DNA from 2 places in the Aestuariibius violaceus genome. Region 2 is predicted to be linked to the other one. Evidence: riboswitches for the same ligand, from Rfam matches in the RefSeq annotation. Region 2 holds a riboswitch; the other holds the start of a gene.

Region 1 (7,809 bases), 200 kb from region 2:
CTCTGGCGCACCCGCAACACGCTGCCCCCCCCTTCCGGCCACGGCACTGTCATCTTCGCCCTCCCGCTCGTCGCCAAGGCCCGCTCCGACGACTGGGGCCAGGTCGAGGCCAATCTCGCCGGTACCCTCAAAAGCTTCCAAAACCAGACCCGGCCCGACTGGCACGCCTATATCTGCGGCCAGGACCGCCCCGTGCTGCCCGAGGACGACCGCATCACCTTCCTGCCCTTCGACCGCAAGGACGCCTTCTTCGACAAGGGCGCGAAGATGTCCAAACTCGCCCGTCACATCCTCGCCGAGGGCCCGGAAGAGGGCTATTATTTCCCCTTCGACGCCGACGACATCCTCCACCCGAAGGTGGTGGACCATATCCTCACCGACGACAACGGCGCGGGCTACTACATCGACAAAGGCTACATGCTCCACGCGGAAACCGGCGATCTCGCCGCCCTCCAGCCCCCCGATGCCCGCTTCCCGAACGCGACCGAGTTCCTCCGCTCCTGCGGATCGTCCACCGCCATCCGCCTCGACCGGCGCGCCGGTGCCGACATGGCCACGCTGATCAAGAAGCGCGGCGCCCACCGCAAGGTCCCCCGCAACATGACCCATTTCGGCCTGCACATGACGCCGATCCCTTTCTACGCCGCCCTCTACGTGGTCGGCCACGGCGAAAACATGCGCCAGCGCCGCGGCAAGATGGCTGGCAAGCTGCAACATCTGGACATCTCACCCCTGACCGCGGAGGAAGCCGCCAAAGTCCGCCAAGACTTCCGCCTGGACGATCTGCCATGAAACTCCTCACCGATCTCCGCCAGCGCCTCGATGACGCAAGCCATGCCCGCACCTGGCGCGCCGCCAACCCGCTCGACCCGCCGTCGGATGACCCAAAGGTGATCTACGCGATCCCTCTCGTCTCCCGCCGCCGCTCAGACGACTGGGACGTGGTCGAAACCAACCTCGCCCGCACGATGGAGGCGCTCCACCGCCAGACCGACCCGAACTGGACAGCGCTCATCTGCGGACAGGATCAGCCCGAACGGGTCACCTTCGGAGACAACGTCCGCTTCCTGCCCTCTGACGCGTCGGACAAGTTCAACGACCGGCCCGAGAAGGCGCGCCAACTCGCGGGCCATGTCCTCGACACGGAAACCGGCGACGGTTACCTCTTCCCGCTTGACGCCGACGACCTGCCACATCCCAGGCTGACCGCCCACATGCGGACGGACAATAACGGTCACGGCTACCTGATCGACAAGGGCTACATGTATGACGCCGCCACAGGCCGCCTCGCCGTCCTGCAGCCCTCGAACCGGCAATTCCCGAAAGCCAAGCGCTTCTACAACCATTGCGGTTCGTCCGCCGCCTATCGCTACGACCTGCGCAGCGGCGCCGATTTCACCGGCCTCCTGATCGAACGGGAGATCCACAAACAGGTGGCCCGCCACGCCCGCCGCTACGGCTTCCGGCTGGCCCTCGTCCCGTTCCACGCCATGGCCTATATCGTGAACCATGGCGAAAACCTCAGGGAGAAACGCGGCAGCCTGCACCGCAAGATGACCCATTTCGACAAAAACGCCCTGCCGCCCGAGATGGCCGAGGAGGTGCGCAAAGTCTTCCACCTGCCCTCCCCATGACCCGCAATCTCCGCCTCTCCGGGCTCTTCAAGCCGAACTCCCCGCTCCAACGAAAGATCAAGGGCGCGATCTTCCGTGCCACGACCCGTCTGCCGCCCCCGTCCGCCGATCCGAAGGTCATCTTCACGATCCCCCTGGTCGGACGCGCCAAGACCGATGACTGGCCGACGATCCAGCGCCTGCTTACGCAGACCCTCTCAAGCCTCCTCCGCCAGACCGATCCGAACTGGTCCGCCCTCATCTGTTGCCAGGACCAGCCCGACCTGCCCGACGACCCCCGCATCAGGCACCTGCCCTATACCGGCCCCTCCCGCGGCTCCGACAGGACCAAGAAGATCGCGATGCTCTTCGAAGAGGTCGGCCGCACAAAAGGCGTCGACGGCTACGTCTTCCACCTCGACGCAGACGACATTCTCCACCCAGGGCTCGTCGACCACATCCGCACCGACAATAACGGCCAGGGATACGTCATCGAAACCGGCTACATGTTCGAAGAGACAGAGCCCGCCATCGCCCATCTCGGCCCGGAGCCACCTTTCTGGGGAATCTGCGGCTCATCCAATGCGCTCCGCTTCGATCATCGCGGCCGACGGGACTTCACCGAGGTCATAAGCCGCCGCGGGTCGCACACCGAAACGCCCACCCGCATGGCCGATTACGGCTTCTCCCTTGCCCCGGTCCCGTTTCCCGCCGCGCTCTACCTCGTCAACCACGGCGCCAGCATCAGCGAGCAGCGCGGCCGCACCGAAATCAGGCAAGGCTATCTGGGGAAACACGCGCTTTCACCCGACGAACGCGACGCCATCCTGACGGAGTTCGGAGTGAAACCCTGACGCCAACCTCAACGGAGCGTCAAAACCCCACCCTCAGATCCCCGAAACCCGCCCGAAAAATCAAGCCACCATCGTCTCTGCCCGCTTCAGATCGACCGAGACAAGCTGCGACACGCCCTGCTCGCCCATCGTGACGCCGAACAGCCGGTCCATCCGCGCCATCGTCACCGCATGGTGCGTGATGATCAGGAACCGGGTATTGGTCCGCCGCGTCATCTCGTCCAGCAGATCGCAGAACCGCGTCACGTTCGCGTCGTCCAAAGGCGCGTCGACCTCGTCGAGCACGCAGATCGGTGCCGGGTTCGCCAGGAACACCGCAAAGATCAGCGCAAGCGCCGTCAGCGTCTGCTCGCCGCCCGACAGAAGCGAAAGGGTCGACAGCTTCTTGCCCGGCGGCTGGCACAGGATCTCCAGCCCCGCATCCAGCGGGTCCTCGCTTTCAACCAGCTCCAGCCGTGCCTCGCCGCCGCCAAACAGGTGCTTGAACAGCATCCCGAACGACCGGTTCACCTCCTCGAACGCCGTCAGAAGACGCTCCCGCCCTTCGCGGTTCAGGCTCGAGATCCCGGTGCGAAGCGCCGCGATTGCCGCCTCCAGATCCTGCTTCTCCTTGGCGAGGGTCTCATGCTCCTCGCGGACTTCCTTCGCATCCTCTTCGGCCCGCAGGTTCACAGCCCCCAGCGCATCGCGCTGCCGCTTCAGCGTCGCAACCCGCACCTCGATCTCCTCGGCACCGGGCATCTTGTCGGGATCCGCCCCCAGAGCCTCCAGCAGCCGCTCCGGCGTCACCTCGAGCGCCTCCTCGATCCGCAAGGCCGCGGCCTCGACAGCCTCCTCCGCGCTCGTGGCATGGGCCTCGGCCCGCGCCCGCTCTTCCCGCGCCTCGGACGCCGCCCGCTCCGCCGCCCGCAGGGCCACATCCGCCTCGCGCGCCGCCGTCTCGGCCTTCACCAGCGCCTCATCGGCCGTCCGCTTGCGCGTTCCGGCCTCTTCGCTGCCGGACGCCAAGGCCGCGATCCGCTCCGCCACCTGCGACGGCAGCGCGGACACTTCGACCAGCTCCTCTTCCGAGGTCGCCTTGCGCGACACCAGTTCGGCCATCCGTCCCGCAGCGTTCTCAAGCCGCTGACGCCAGCCGCCCAGATCCTTCTCGATCGCCCGCCGCCGCCCGGCCCGCGCCTCGGCCTCCCGGCGCAGTTCATCAAAGGCCGACCGGCGGGCCATCATCGTCATCCGCGCTGCCTCGACCGTGACCCGCACGTCTTCCAGCTCCGCCTTCGCCGCCGACGGGTCGCCGACCTCGGCCAGCCCGGCCTCGGCTTCCTTCAGCCGCGCCTCGGCCGCCAGCGCCTCGTCCTCGTGCCGCACCACCGCCAGCTTCGCCGATTCCAGCCGGCCCTGCGCCAGATCCCGGTCTGCGGCAGCCCGGGATTGCCGCCGCTGCGCCTCCGCGACCGCTGCATCCGCCGCTTTCCGAGCTGTCCGCGCCGCCCCATCGGCGGCCACCGCCTCGGACAGTTCCGCGCCCAAGGCCTCATGCGCGACCCGCGCCACCTCGGCGCGCTGCCGCGCCGCTGCCAGCTCTTCGCGCAAGGCAGCCAGCCGGTTCATCTGCTCCAACCGCAAGGCGGCCTCCGACGGGGCATCCTCCGCATTCGCCCGGAACCCGTCCCAGCGCCATAGATCCCCCTCGCGCGACACCAGCCGCTGCCCCGGCGCCAGAGCCGCCTGCAAAGCCGCCCCCTCGGCCCGACCGACAACCCCGATCAAGGCCAACCGACGATCCAGAACCCCCGGCGCCTCGACGAAATCAGCCAGCGGAGCCGCCCCACCCGGCAGATCCGACACGCTTTTATAAGCCGCCAACGCCGCCCAGCCCGAGCCTTCCTCGGCCACCAAAGGCGCCCGCAGATCGTCGGCCAAGGCCGCGCCCAGCGCCTTCTCGTAGCCATCCGAGACGCTCACCCGGTCGATCAGCTGATCCCCATCGCCCGCCTCGCGTGCCACGAGGCGTTCCAGCGCCGCCGTCTCGGCCTCCAGCGCCTTCGCCTCGCCGTCCGACGACGATCGCGCCGCCCGCGCCTCGGCCTCGCGCCCCTGCACGGCGGCCCGCGCGTCCTCGGCGGCGACCAACGCCGCCTCCGCCGCCTCCGCTGTCTGCACCGCCTCCGCCTCGGCCGCTTCCGCTGCCTCGGCCTCTCCCGCGGACTGGCCCAAAGCGGCCTCCGCCGCTTCAACCGTCTCGGCCGCCCGTGCCGCTTCCGACCGGGCCCGCGCCAGCACCTTGCCGGTCTCCTCGACCAGCCGCTCCGCCGATTGATGCCTCGCCGCAAGCCGCGCCGCATCCTCCGTCGCCTCGGCCAGGGCCGCCTCGCGCGAGGCCAGCACCTCCGCCGCCTCCCGCGCCGCCGCTTCCGCCTCGGCCTGCCGGGCCGCGTCGCCCGCGCTCTCGGCCTCTAGCGCCTTCGCTTCCTCTTCCAGCCGCGCGATCGTCTCTTCCGCGTCGCGGTTCAGCCCGCCTTCGCGCTCGATGTCGCGCCCCAGCTGCGCCACCCGGCCTTCCAACGCCACCCGCGCCGCCTCGGCCCGCTCGGCCTCGGCCTCCAGCGTCCCGCGTTCGACCTCCAGCCGCTGCACCAACGCCGCCGCGATCGCCGCCTCCTCGCGCACCGGCGGCAACCCCGCCTCCGCCGCCTCCCGTGCCGTGCCGGCCGAAATGGCCTCCCGCTCGGCCGCAGCCGCCGCAACCGACCGGTCTTTCAACACATCGCGTGCCCCGGCTAAAGCCAGATCCGCCTCGCGCCAGCGCCGGTACAGCAGCAGCCCCTCCGCCTCGCGCAGCGCCTCGGCGATCTCCCGATACCGCGCCGCCTGCTTGGCCTGCCGCGCGAGCGAGGCCAGCTGAGACGCCAGCTGCTCCAGCACGTCATCGACCCGCGACAGGTTCTGCTCGGCCCCTTTCAGCTTCAGTTCCGCCTCGTGGCGCCGCTGGTACAGGCCCGAGATTCCCGCCGCCTCTTCCAGAATCCGCCGCCGCGCCTTCGGCTTGGCATTGATCAACTCGCTGATCTGCCCTTGCCGCACCAGCGCCGGAGAATGCGCCCCGGTCGAGGCGTCGGCGAACAGCATCTGAACGTCCCGCGCCCGCACGTCCTTGGCGCCAACCTTGTAGGCCGATCCCGCATCCCGCGTGATCCGCCGCACGATCTCCAGCATGTCGTTGTCGTTGAACCCGGCGGGCGCCAGCCGCTCCGTGTTGTCGATGACCAGCGACACCTCGGCGAAGTTCCGGGCCGGCCGCGTCGCGGCCCCGGCAAAGATGACATCCTCCATCCCGCCGCCCCGCATCGCGGTCGGGCGGTTCTCGCCCATCACCCAGCGCAACGCTTCCAGAAGGTTCGACTTGCCGCAGCCGTTCGGTCCGACCACGCCGGTCAGACCGTCGGCGATGATCAGATCCGTCGGATCGACGAATGACTTGAATCCGTTCAGCCTCAGCCGGGAAAACCTCATGACGGGTCTCCTTCTCTGCTCAAGACCGGACCGTGACTCGCCCTCCGCCCATGAGTCAACGCCCCAAACACCAGACCTGCGGCTGAAACCCGCTTTATCCACAAGATATTGCGCCCTACTAACCGAGATCCCTCCTCATCTGGCCCAAAATACTCCCCGCGGAGCGTCCCACCCCCTCCAAAAGCACCACCCGATGAGAATCATCCTTGACGCCGCCACTGTCCGGGCCCCACAACATTCCATGCATGGTTCCCCGCGACAGGCGCACACCGCCTCCGGGGACGAAATGGGAATGCGGTAAGGGCCGATCCATGCAGGAGGCCCCGATCCGCAGCCGCCCCCGCGACTGTGAGCGGAGAGCGCCCGGCCGATGAACGCCACTGGGGCACCCCCCGGGAAGGCAGGCCAGGTTGCTACGACCCGCGAGCCAGGAGACCAGCCATGCGACCGGGTCCGCCCGGTGACTGCAACGACGGACGGGGTGTTCCGTGGGGGTCAGCCGAGAACGCCCGTAAGGGCGGCCGAGGCCCAACCCAGGAAAGCCCCCTTCAAAGGATCCGAAGGGGACCAGACATGAAGAAGTATCTCGCCGCCGCGCTCGCGCTCACCGCGACGCCCGCTTTCGCCCACCACCCGCTGAACGGCCTACCGATGGAGACGTTCTCCCACGGCCTCCTCTCCGGGGTCGGCCACCCAATCCTCGGCTTCGACCATCTCTTCTTCATCGTCGCCGTCGGCATCCTGGCCAGCTTCACCGCCAGCCGCCTGACAGCACCGCTGGCCTACATCCTGACCATGCTCGCCGGCTGCGTCTTTGTTTCGCTCGGCTTCCAGATGCCGCTCACCGAAGGCCTCATCGTCCTCTCGCTCCTCACCTTGGGCGGCATCCTCGCCTCCGGCCGGATGACCGGCCAGACCGCCACCCTCGCCCTCTTCGCCGCCTTCGGCTTCGTCCACGGCGCAGCCTTCGGCGGAACGATCGCCGGCCAGGAAGGAGGAGCGGCAGCGACCGTGTTCACCGGCTACCTGATCGGCCTCGCCGCGATCCAGTACGCCATCGCCATCGGCGCCGGCTGGCTCGCCCGGACGCTTTTCGGCGCAACCGACGCCACAGCGACCAATGCCCGCCTGATCGGCGCAGGCATCGCCGGTGTCGGCGCCTTCCTCGCGCTTGAGATCGTCGAAGGCCCGATCGTCGCCGCGCTCACCGGCGCCGTCTGACGATCACGCCCAAAGCCCCGGCCACCGCGCCGGGGCCTCACCCCCAGCAACCGCGCGACCGGATCCTCACACATGCCCGCCAAAATCCCCGCCACCATCGTCACCGGCTTCCTCGGCGCCGGAAAGACCACGCTCATCCGCAATCTCCTCGCCCAGGCAAATGGCCGCCGCATCGCCCTCATCATCAACGAATTTGGTGATCTCGGCGTCGACGGCGACATCCTCAAGGGCTGCGGCGACGCTACCTGCCGCGACGAGGATATCATGGAGCTCTCAAACGGCTGCATCTGCTGCACCGTGGCCGAGGATTTCATCCCGACGATGGAAAAGCTCCTCGCCCGCGACGACGCCCCGGATCACATCGTCATCGAAACCTCCGGCCTCGCGCTGCCCCAGCCGCTCGTCCGCGCCTTCAACTGGCCGGCGATCTCCACGAAAGTCACCGTCGACGGCGTCATCGCCCTGGTCGACGGCAAGGCGACCGCCGAAGGCCGCTTCGCCCACGACCCGGCAGCGGTCGACGCCCAGCGCAAATCCGACGACAGTCTCGACCACGAGACGCCCCTCTCCGAACTCTTCGACGACCAGATCGCCTGCGCTGACATGAT
Region 2 (7,809 bases):
GAGACGACGAGGGGCGGTATATCAGGTTCACGCCGTCTTTGAAGAGGATCCGGCCGCCACCTGTCGGGCGTTCAGGCTCTATCTCCATCGCTCCGGCGCGCAGTTCGCCGAAGGGGCCGGTCGCAAAAACTTCCGTGTCAGAAAACACCGCGCCCGAGGCAAGATCGGCGCGCAGGGCCTCTGTTTCCATTCTGTAGCCGTCGGATGTCGCGATGCGGGTGCTCCCTTCCAGCCGCGCAATGTCTCCCCCCCGATCGATCAGGCCCGTTTCTGCACTGAGGGCGAAAATGAACCCATCGGTTCGCTCTACCCGGGCCAGAAGATCGACGGCATCAAGCCGGTCCTCCACCGGTTTGGCAGAGGTCGCCGAGATTGCGATGCGCGCGCCGGTTTCGGTCAGGCCGGAATAGTAGGGTTCCGATATCCGCTGCTCGCGAGCCAGCTGTTCGACATCCGCGAAGGGGATTTCGCTTGTTGTGTTGGGAGAGCGCGCGATCAGGAACATGGTAGACATCAGCCCAAGGGCCACGAGTGGGAGAAGGACCTTTGCCCAGTTTACGAAGCGCGAATAGGGATTGTCCTTCTGCCGGGCCACGTCAGTGCGAAAAGATGTCGACCTCAGGCCAGCCGTCGAGGTCGAGGCGAGCCCGGGTCGGAAGGAATTCGAAGCAGGCCTGGGCGAGTTCAACACGCCCCTCCCGCGCGAGGCGTTCGTCCAACTCATCCTTCAGACGGTGGAGATAGAGGACGTCGGAGGCGGCATAAGCGACCTGCGCCTCGGACAGATCGGCTGCCCCCCAATCGGAGCTTTGCTGCTGTTTCGAGATGTCGACGCCGAGGATCTCCTGCAGAAGCACCTTCAACCCGTGCCGATCGGTGTAGGTGCGGATAAGCTTGGAAACAATCTTGGTACAGTAGACCGGAGCGGTTAGCACCCCGAATGTGTGGAGCAGTACGGCGATGTCGAAGCGGCCATAGTGGAAAAGCTTAAGGATCGCTGGGTCTTGCAATAGCTCGGCGAGGTTGGGCGCCTCGGTTTGATCCTTTTTGATCTGCACCAGATGCGCGTTCCCATCCCCCGATGACAGCTGGATAACGCAAAGGCGGTCGCGGTGGGGGATGAGACCCATTGTTTCGCAATCGATTGCGACAATAGGACCGAGGTCGAGGTCGTCCGGCAGATCGTGCTGGTAGAGGTGGTTGGTCATGCTGCCCTCCGCATCGTCCGCTGCACTTAACGTCCGGGGATGCGGAAAACAATCGCTGGGAGCGGTCTCAGGACGGGACGACGGGCATGGCGATTCGCTCGCCGCGCTCAACCTCAAAGATGCTTTCCTGCTCTGGCTCGAAGAAGCTGCGGAGGTGGTCGATGCAGACCTGTGGCTCGGTGCCGCTACACATGAAAACGTCGATCGCTGCGTAGCGACGATCCGGCCACGTGTGGATGTTGATATGCGCTTCCGGCAACAGCGCGACCCCCACGATGCCCCCATTATCGTTGAGTTTGTGGAGCTTTACGCCAAGCAGAGCACCACCACTGGACCGCGCCGCCGCGGCCAGCTCTTCAGCGATCGAATCGGCGTCTTCGAGGTTGGTTGCACCGTGGAACTCCACGATGAGATGTCGCCCGATCGCGTCTTCCGACGGACCGAAACCGGCCATGGATGCAAGGGTGTTCATTCCCACCTCTCCAGAAAAGTGCGTTTCCTGCTTGGAGACAAACTGGGGCGAGCGAAGACCAACAAAATGGCAATTTCGCGGCGCAATCAATGACTTCGGAGTTATAGCAAACCATACTTTGCTTGTGTGGCAGCGGTGTCATGCATCAGTGTCATGGAGTATTCGGGCTGACCCCTGCCTTTGCGCGGCCGCGCTGGATCACGGCCCATCACGGCGTTTGCCGCCGACATGGTATAATCGCGGTATCTTGTTGCGTGACGTTGTTCTTGAACCTCACCGGGAAGCGATTCCTCATCGGTTTGCAGGGTCGGATGCGCAGAGGAGGCTGCTAACCTCGCCTGCGCCACAGGAGCCAGACAAAGAACACGCCGCCGACCAGCCCGGTGACAATACCGATGGGAATGTCTTCGGGGCGCAGGATCGTTCTTGCCGCGATATCCGCCCAGAGCAGGAAGATCGCACCGCCAAAGGCAGAGGCTGGCAGGACGCGCCGGTTGTCGCCTCCCACGATCATGCGGGCGATATGCGGCACCATCAGGCCGACGAAGCCGATGATGCCGGAAAACGCCACCATCACGCCAGTGATCAGCGCCCCGGTCGCAAAGACAGCCAGCCGGAAGCGGCCAACTGGGATACCGAGACTTGCTGCGGTTTCGTCGCCAACTGTCATGGCGTTCAGATCGCCTGCCCGCCACCAAAGCCAGAAGCCGCAGGCAAGGAGGATCGCGAGCGGATACGCCAACTGTGCCCATTGGGCGAGACCTAGGCCGCCAAGCATCCAGAACACCACCGTATGGCTCGCACGCGGATCGCCCAGAAATATCAGGATGTTCGCGCCTGCCATGATGATGAACGAAACCGCGACACCGGTTAGAACGAGCCGATCTGCACTGGCGGCATCCGCCAGCCGCGCCACGCCTAGAACGAGTATCGTCGCGCCAAGCGCACCAAGGAAAGCCAGCACCGGAACCGTCAGCAGGCCGAGAAACAGCCCCGTGTGCAGAAGTGCGAGGATCGCGCCGAAGGCACCGCCGGACGAAATACCCAACAAGTGTGGATCGGCCAGCGGATTGCGGGTGACCGCTTGAAGGCTCGCGCCGACCATGGCCAGCCCTGCCCCGACCATCATTGCCAGAAGGGCGCGCGGCAGCCGCAGCTCCCAGACGATGGCCTCCTGCCCGATCGACCAAACAGGCTCGACCGCGCCGGGCACACCTCTGTTGATGATCACACTCCAGACGGTCGCCGTCGGCACGGGGACCGCGCCGATGCTGATTGCCGCGGAAAGCGAGGCCAACAGCGCAAGGACGATTGCCGCCACCGCCCCGATACCGGTCAACCGTTTCGGCGGGCGCGAGGCCGTCGTGGCGGCGTCGGTCATCCTATCACTCCCGCCAGAACGCGGCGGCGAGCGTCTTGATTGCTTCGATATTGCGCGGGCCGGGCGTTGCCTTGACGTAGTCGAGCGTGACGAAGCGGTCGTTCTGCACAGCATCGATCCCGGCGAAGGCGGAGTTCGACACCATGAAGTCCCTCTTCTGCTCTGCGGTGACGTCGCCGTAATTCACAATCACGATGACCTCGGGATCGCGCGCGATAACCTCTTCCCAAGCAACAGTCGCCCAGCTCTTCTCGAAGTCTTCCATCACGTTGATGCCGCCTGCTGCTTCGATCATTGCCGTTGGCATCGCATAGCGCCCGGCCGTGAATGGCGCATCCTCACCGCTGTCATAGACGAAGACGCGGACAGGCATTTCGCCGGCTTCAAGCGTGTCCGTGAACGCTGCAAGCTCAGCCCGGTAGCCTGCGACCAGCGCCTCTGCGCGATCCTCCACCCCAAAAATCCGGCCCAGGTTCAGGAGGTCGTTATACATGTCCTCCATGCTGGCCTTCTCTTTGTTCATGATATGGGTGCAGCTTTCGGTCAACTCGTAGACCTGAATGCCGAAGGGGGCGAGCGTCTCGGGCGTGACTTCGCCACCGGCCCGCAACCCGTAATTCCATCCGGCAAAGAAGAAATCCGCCCCGGCTCCGATCAGGATCTCTTTGCTTGGATACTTTTTGGACAGTTCCGGAAGCGCCTCGACCCCTGTGCGCATCTCCTCATCCAGCGTCCTCCATCCCGAGATGCCGGTGTAACCGATCATGTGATCCGTTAGCTCCAGGACAAGCATCATCTCGGTCAAATTCACGTCGTTCGAAATGGCTGCTGTGGGCGGTGCGTCGAAAGTCACCTCGCGATTGCAGCTCTGAACCGTGACATGTGCGGTCGCGGCACTCGCGATACTGAGAATGACAAATGAGAGAAGAAGCGTCTTGCGCATATGGAATATCCTTCAATGGGGAAGATGAAAGGTCAGATGATCATCTTGCGACAGCGACAGCCTTTCCCGCCGCGCGGCGACATTGAACGCCGTTGAAACGGTGGTCTCGCTTAGAACGGTCGCTGGCGGCCCGAAGCCTGTCATCTGGCCGTGCCTGAGCAGCAGGATTTTGTCGCAGACCCCGGCCGCCATGTTCAGATCGTGGAGCGCCGTGACGATGGTCAGATCCAGACTGCGGATCAGGGCCACCATTTCAAGCTGGTGGCGGATATCGAGGTGATTGGTCGGTTCGTCCAGAACCAGCACCTGCGGCTCCTGCGCAAGCGCGCGGGCCACCATGACACGCTGGCGTTCGCCGCCCGAAAGCGTGCCCAGTTGGCGATGGGCAAAGCCGCCTAAGTCAAGGCGGGTCAATGCCTCCTCGACTATGGTCTGATCGCGCTTGCCTGAGACCGCCCAACCGCCGCGATGGGGTGTCCGTCCAAGCGAGACGATATCGCGGACTGTCAGCGCGAAGTCCGTAGGCTGCTCCTGGAGGACTGCCGCAATCCTGCGTGCAACGGCACGCGGCGCCAGGGCCCAGATATCATCCACGCCCACGCGGATCCGGCCCGTCAGCGGCTTGTGGTAGCGGTAAAGCAGGCGCAGAAGCGTTGATTTGCCCGCCCCGTTCGCGCCAACGATGCCGAGGACATCGCCTGCATTCAGAGCAAAGCTTGTGGGATGCAGGATCGGCGTGCGATCCCGGCGCGGCGCCCAGCTGACATCTTCGACGGCGAGGGAAGCGGCGCTCATGAGACCGGTTCGCCAACCGCTTCAATTGCGATGACGGCCGCCGGGATGCGGGCAAGTGTCGTATGGCGCAGTTTACCCGGACGGTCGAACGACGAATACCAGCCATCCGGGAGGTCGGCATATAGCCGAGCGAAGGCGACCAAGTCGCCGATATCCGCATCCGCCTCGATATCCCCGAACAGATAAGTTGCCTTCCGGCTACCGTGATAGGCCACCGTGCAAGGGCGGTCGCAGCCCGCCATACAGGCGACGCCCGAGATCTCGAACTGGTCAGAAATGCTGTCACCGCCCGCTGCGATCGCGGTTCGGAGCTTCTCGATCAGGGCATGGCCCGGGCGGCAGATCTCGCCCTTATGGCGGCATGAGGTGCAGATCGTGATGCGATGATATGTCTTTTCGTGATCCATGGCGCCCTCCGCGCGCTGGCGGGGAAGCGGGGACCAATCCTGTTGCCGGGCAAGCCCGTGATAACCATCTTCGGCCTCCATCCAGGACACCCCGCCTGGGTTCGAGTTGCAATCAGATGGCAGGTCTCCTGACTTGCGGGTCTTCGCTTGCCTGCACCTTCCCAGACCGTCTGGCCCAGTGGTGTTTGCAGGTTGGCTCACCGCCTACAGTTGCGGGGGCAGTCATGGATTTGGCGCCTGATGGCTACACCGCACCATGTTCCCTTTTTCATCCCGTCGGCCGCTGGCGTCTGGGAACCATCGGGGCGAGCTTTCGCGCCCCGACGTGCAATGTCAATACAGCGATCAGAGGTTGCACATCGCATCAGACGGGCACCGCCGATCGCGGATCCCTAGCCTCCCTTCCGTCGCAGCGACGCGACAGACCTGGCATGGACCTCGAACCCTGCGAACATGTTCGTCATGCGATCGCGCACCGCGGGAGGGGCGGTCTCGAGTGAACCAGCGTTCAAGGGCGGCTCCGGAGCGTATTCCGCAAGCAGTTGCACCGATTGTGCATATTCGGTGCCGCGCAACTCCTCGATGATCGCCAGGCCAAAATCGATGCCAGCAGTAACGCCGCCGCCGGTGATACGGTTGCCGTCGCGCACGACGCGGTCATCGACGGCGATCGCGCCGAAGGCATCAAGCACATCCATCGCCAGCCAGTGCGTGGTCGCCCGATAGCCCTCCAGCAGACCGGCCTGTCCCAAGAGCAGGGTCCCGGTGCAGACCGCCGTGACATATCGCGCCTGTTCGCCGCGGGAGGCAAGAAAGTCCAAGGTTTCGTCGTCTTCCATGGCGTTCAGCAAGCCGCTGATCGCGCCTGGTGCAAAGATCACATCGGGTGCGTCGGTCGCCTCGTCAAACGTGATGTCGGGCAGGATGGTGAGGCCTGTGTCACTGACCACGGGTTCACGGGTCTTGGCAACGACCTGGACCGTTGCGCCCCAAAGGCTGCCGAACATGTATTGCGGCCCGACCAGATCAAGCGCGGTCATGCCTGGATAAGCCAGCATCAGCACTTGTTCGTCGCCGGTCCAGTCCTCGGGCCAGCCCGACATATCATGCAAGGGCACATCAAGGTCGGCGCGAGGCGACGCCGGCGGAATGGCTTGCTGTCCCGTTGCGTATCGTGCCGGGGTGCTAATGAGGCCAAGTGCCGCCATCAAAGCGAAGGTTCGTCTGTCGATCATTGGTTTGTCTCCTAAATCTGAGGGGGACGGGCCAGATTGTTGGCCCGCCTGGGATCGTCACGCCGTGTGAGCCCGAAACCAGCCGAGGCGGCGGAAGAGCACCCAGTCGAGGATCAGGGCGAGCATGAGTGAGGCACCCATCAGCGGGAACAGCAGAGCGAGCCCGATGATGAGAAAGATCATTCCGGTGCCAAGCGCTGCATCCGGTGCGGCAGGTACGCCAAGGCTTCCCTTGGGTCTGCGCAACCACCAGGCAGCGAAGCCGGAGACCGCCAGAACAAGCGCTGCGGTCGCGGCAATTGTGTTTTGCAGAAGGTTGACCCATCCGTAGAGTTCACCCTGGTGGAATGAGATCCCCAGCGAGATGCCTTGGGCGACCACGGGGTTATCAGAGAAGTCATGCCGCATCAGAACCGCGCCAGAATACTGGTCGATGATCAGTTCGGTCTGGTTGTAGCGGTCGATACTGGCCGAGCGGATCCAGAAGGCGCCCTCAGTATCCGTGGGTGGACGCATCTCATAAGGTGCAACCAGACCCTCGGCTTTGGCGATGCCGAAGACGTCGGCAAAGGGGATCGGATCGCCCTCGGATTCGGTCGAGTCCGGAACGTCACCGCCGAAGCGCAAGCTGCGACTGTCCTGCCCGGTACGTTCCTGCACGTAGGACAGGCCGCCGCCCCAGACATCGGTCCAGGGCAAACCGGTTATGATGATCGGAACGACAAGGATCGTGGCTAGAAATCCGGTGAAGAGATGGGTTTCGCGCCACCAGCTCCGGCTTTTGCCGCGCGGCAGACGGAACGCCTTCCCCCAGCTTCTGGAGCCACGCGGCCACCAGAGATAGGCCCCGGTGATGAACATCACGATGGCCCAATGGGCTGCGAGTTCAACGAATTTGGTACCAAGATCGCCCAAAAGAAGCTCGCCATGGAGTTTGCGGACGATCTGCATGACCATCTCGTCTCGGGGTGTTACGGCCAGAACCTCAGCCGTGTAGGGATCGACCCAAGCGATTGAGCGGACACCGTCGGCATCGTCAAACTCGATCACGGTCGATCTGTCGATGGCATCGTGATCGGTCACACCACGCAGGCGGGTTATCCCGGCTATCTCTGCGACAGCATCGACCTGTGCTTCATGCGGCATCGCTTCGGCCCCGATGGGAACGGTCAGACGATCCGCGTAGAGCCAGGCTTCGATCTGAGGTTTGTAAAGGTAGATGCCGCCCGTGATGGCCAGCAAGGCCATGAACGGCAGAACGTAGAGAGCGGCAAGGAAATGCCATTTCCACACGAGGCGGTAGAAGGCGCCGCCGGTCGCTGTTGCGCCGGACTGCGCCGATGCAGTGACATCGGTCATGTAGCAGTA

The links. A riboswitch is a leader RNA that binds a small molecule or an ion and turns the genes downstream of it on or off. The one in region 2 is predicted to bind cobalamin.
Region 1: linked by a shared signal. The riboswitch ahead of AADZ90_RS04420 (HupE/UreJ family protein) and the one ahead of AADZ90_RS03450 (DUF1636 family protein) in region 2 are both predicted to bind cobalamin.

The regions. Positions count from the first base shown of each region.
Region 1 covers NZ_JBFONT020000001.1:889,457-897,265, reverse strand. Annotated here, with positions in the region: gene AADZ90_RS04440 (glycosyltransferase family 2 protein) at 1-792, shown strand, start outside; gene AADZ90_RS04435 (glycosyltransferase family 2 protein) at 789-1,634, shown strand; gene AADZ90_RS04430 (glycosyltransferase family 2 protein) at 1,631-2,467, shown strand; gene smc (chromosome segregation protein SMC) at 2,528-5,980, opposite strand; cobalamin riboswitch at 6,210-6,438, shown strand; gene AADZ90_RS04420 (HupE/UreJ family protein) at 6,554-7,201, shown strand; gene cobW (cobalamin biosynthesis protein CobW) at 7,274-7,809, shown strand, end outside.
Region 2 covers NZ_JBFONT020000001.1:691,442-699,250, forward strand. Annotated here, with positions in the region: gene lptC (LPS export ABC transporter periplasmic protein LptC) at 1-505, opposite strand, end outside; gene AADZ90_RS03425 (ribonuclease D) at 597-1,208, opposite strand; gene speD (adenosylmethionine decarboxylase) at 1,276-1,680, opposite strand; gene AADZ90_RS03435 (FecCD family ABC transporter permease) at 2,009-3,061, opposite strand; gene AADZ90_RS03440 (ABC transporter substrate-binding protein) at 3,066-4,004, opposite strand; gene AADZ90_RS03445 (ABC transporter ATP-binding protein) at 4,017-4,799, opposite strand; gene AADZ90_RS03450 (DUF1636 family protein) at 4,796-5,206, opposite strand; cobalamin riboswitch at 5,308-5,523, opposite strand; gene AADZ90_RS03455 (DJ-1/PfpI family protein) at 5,599-6,414, opposite strand; gene AADZ90_RS03460 (PepSY-associated TM helix domain-containing protein) at 6,499-7,800, opposite strand.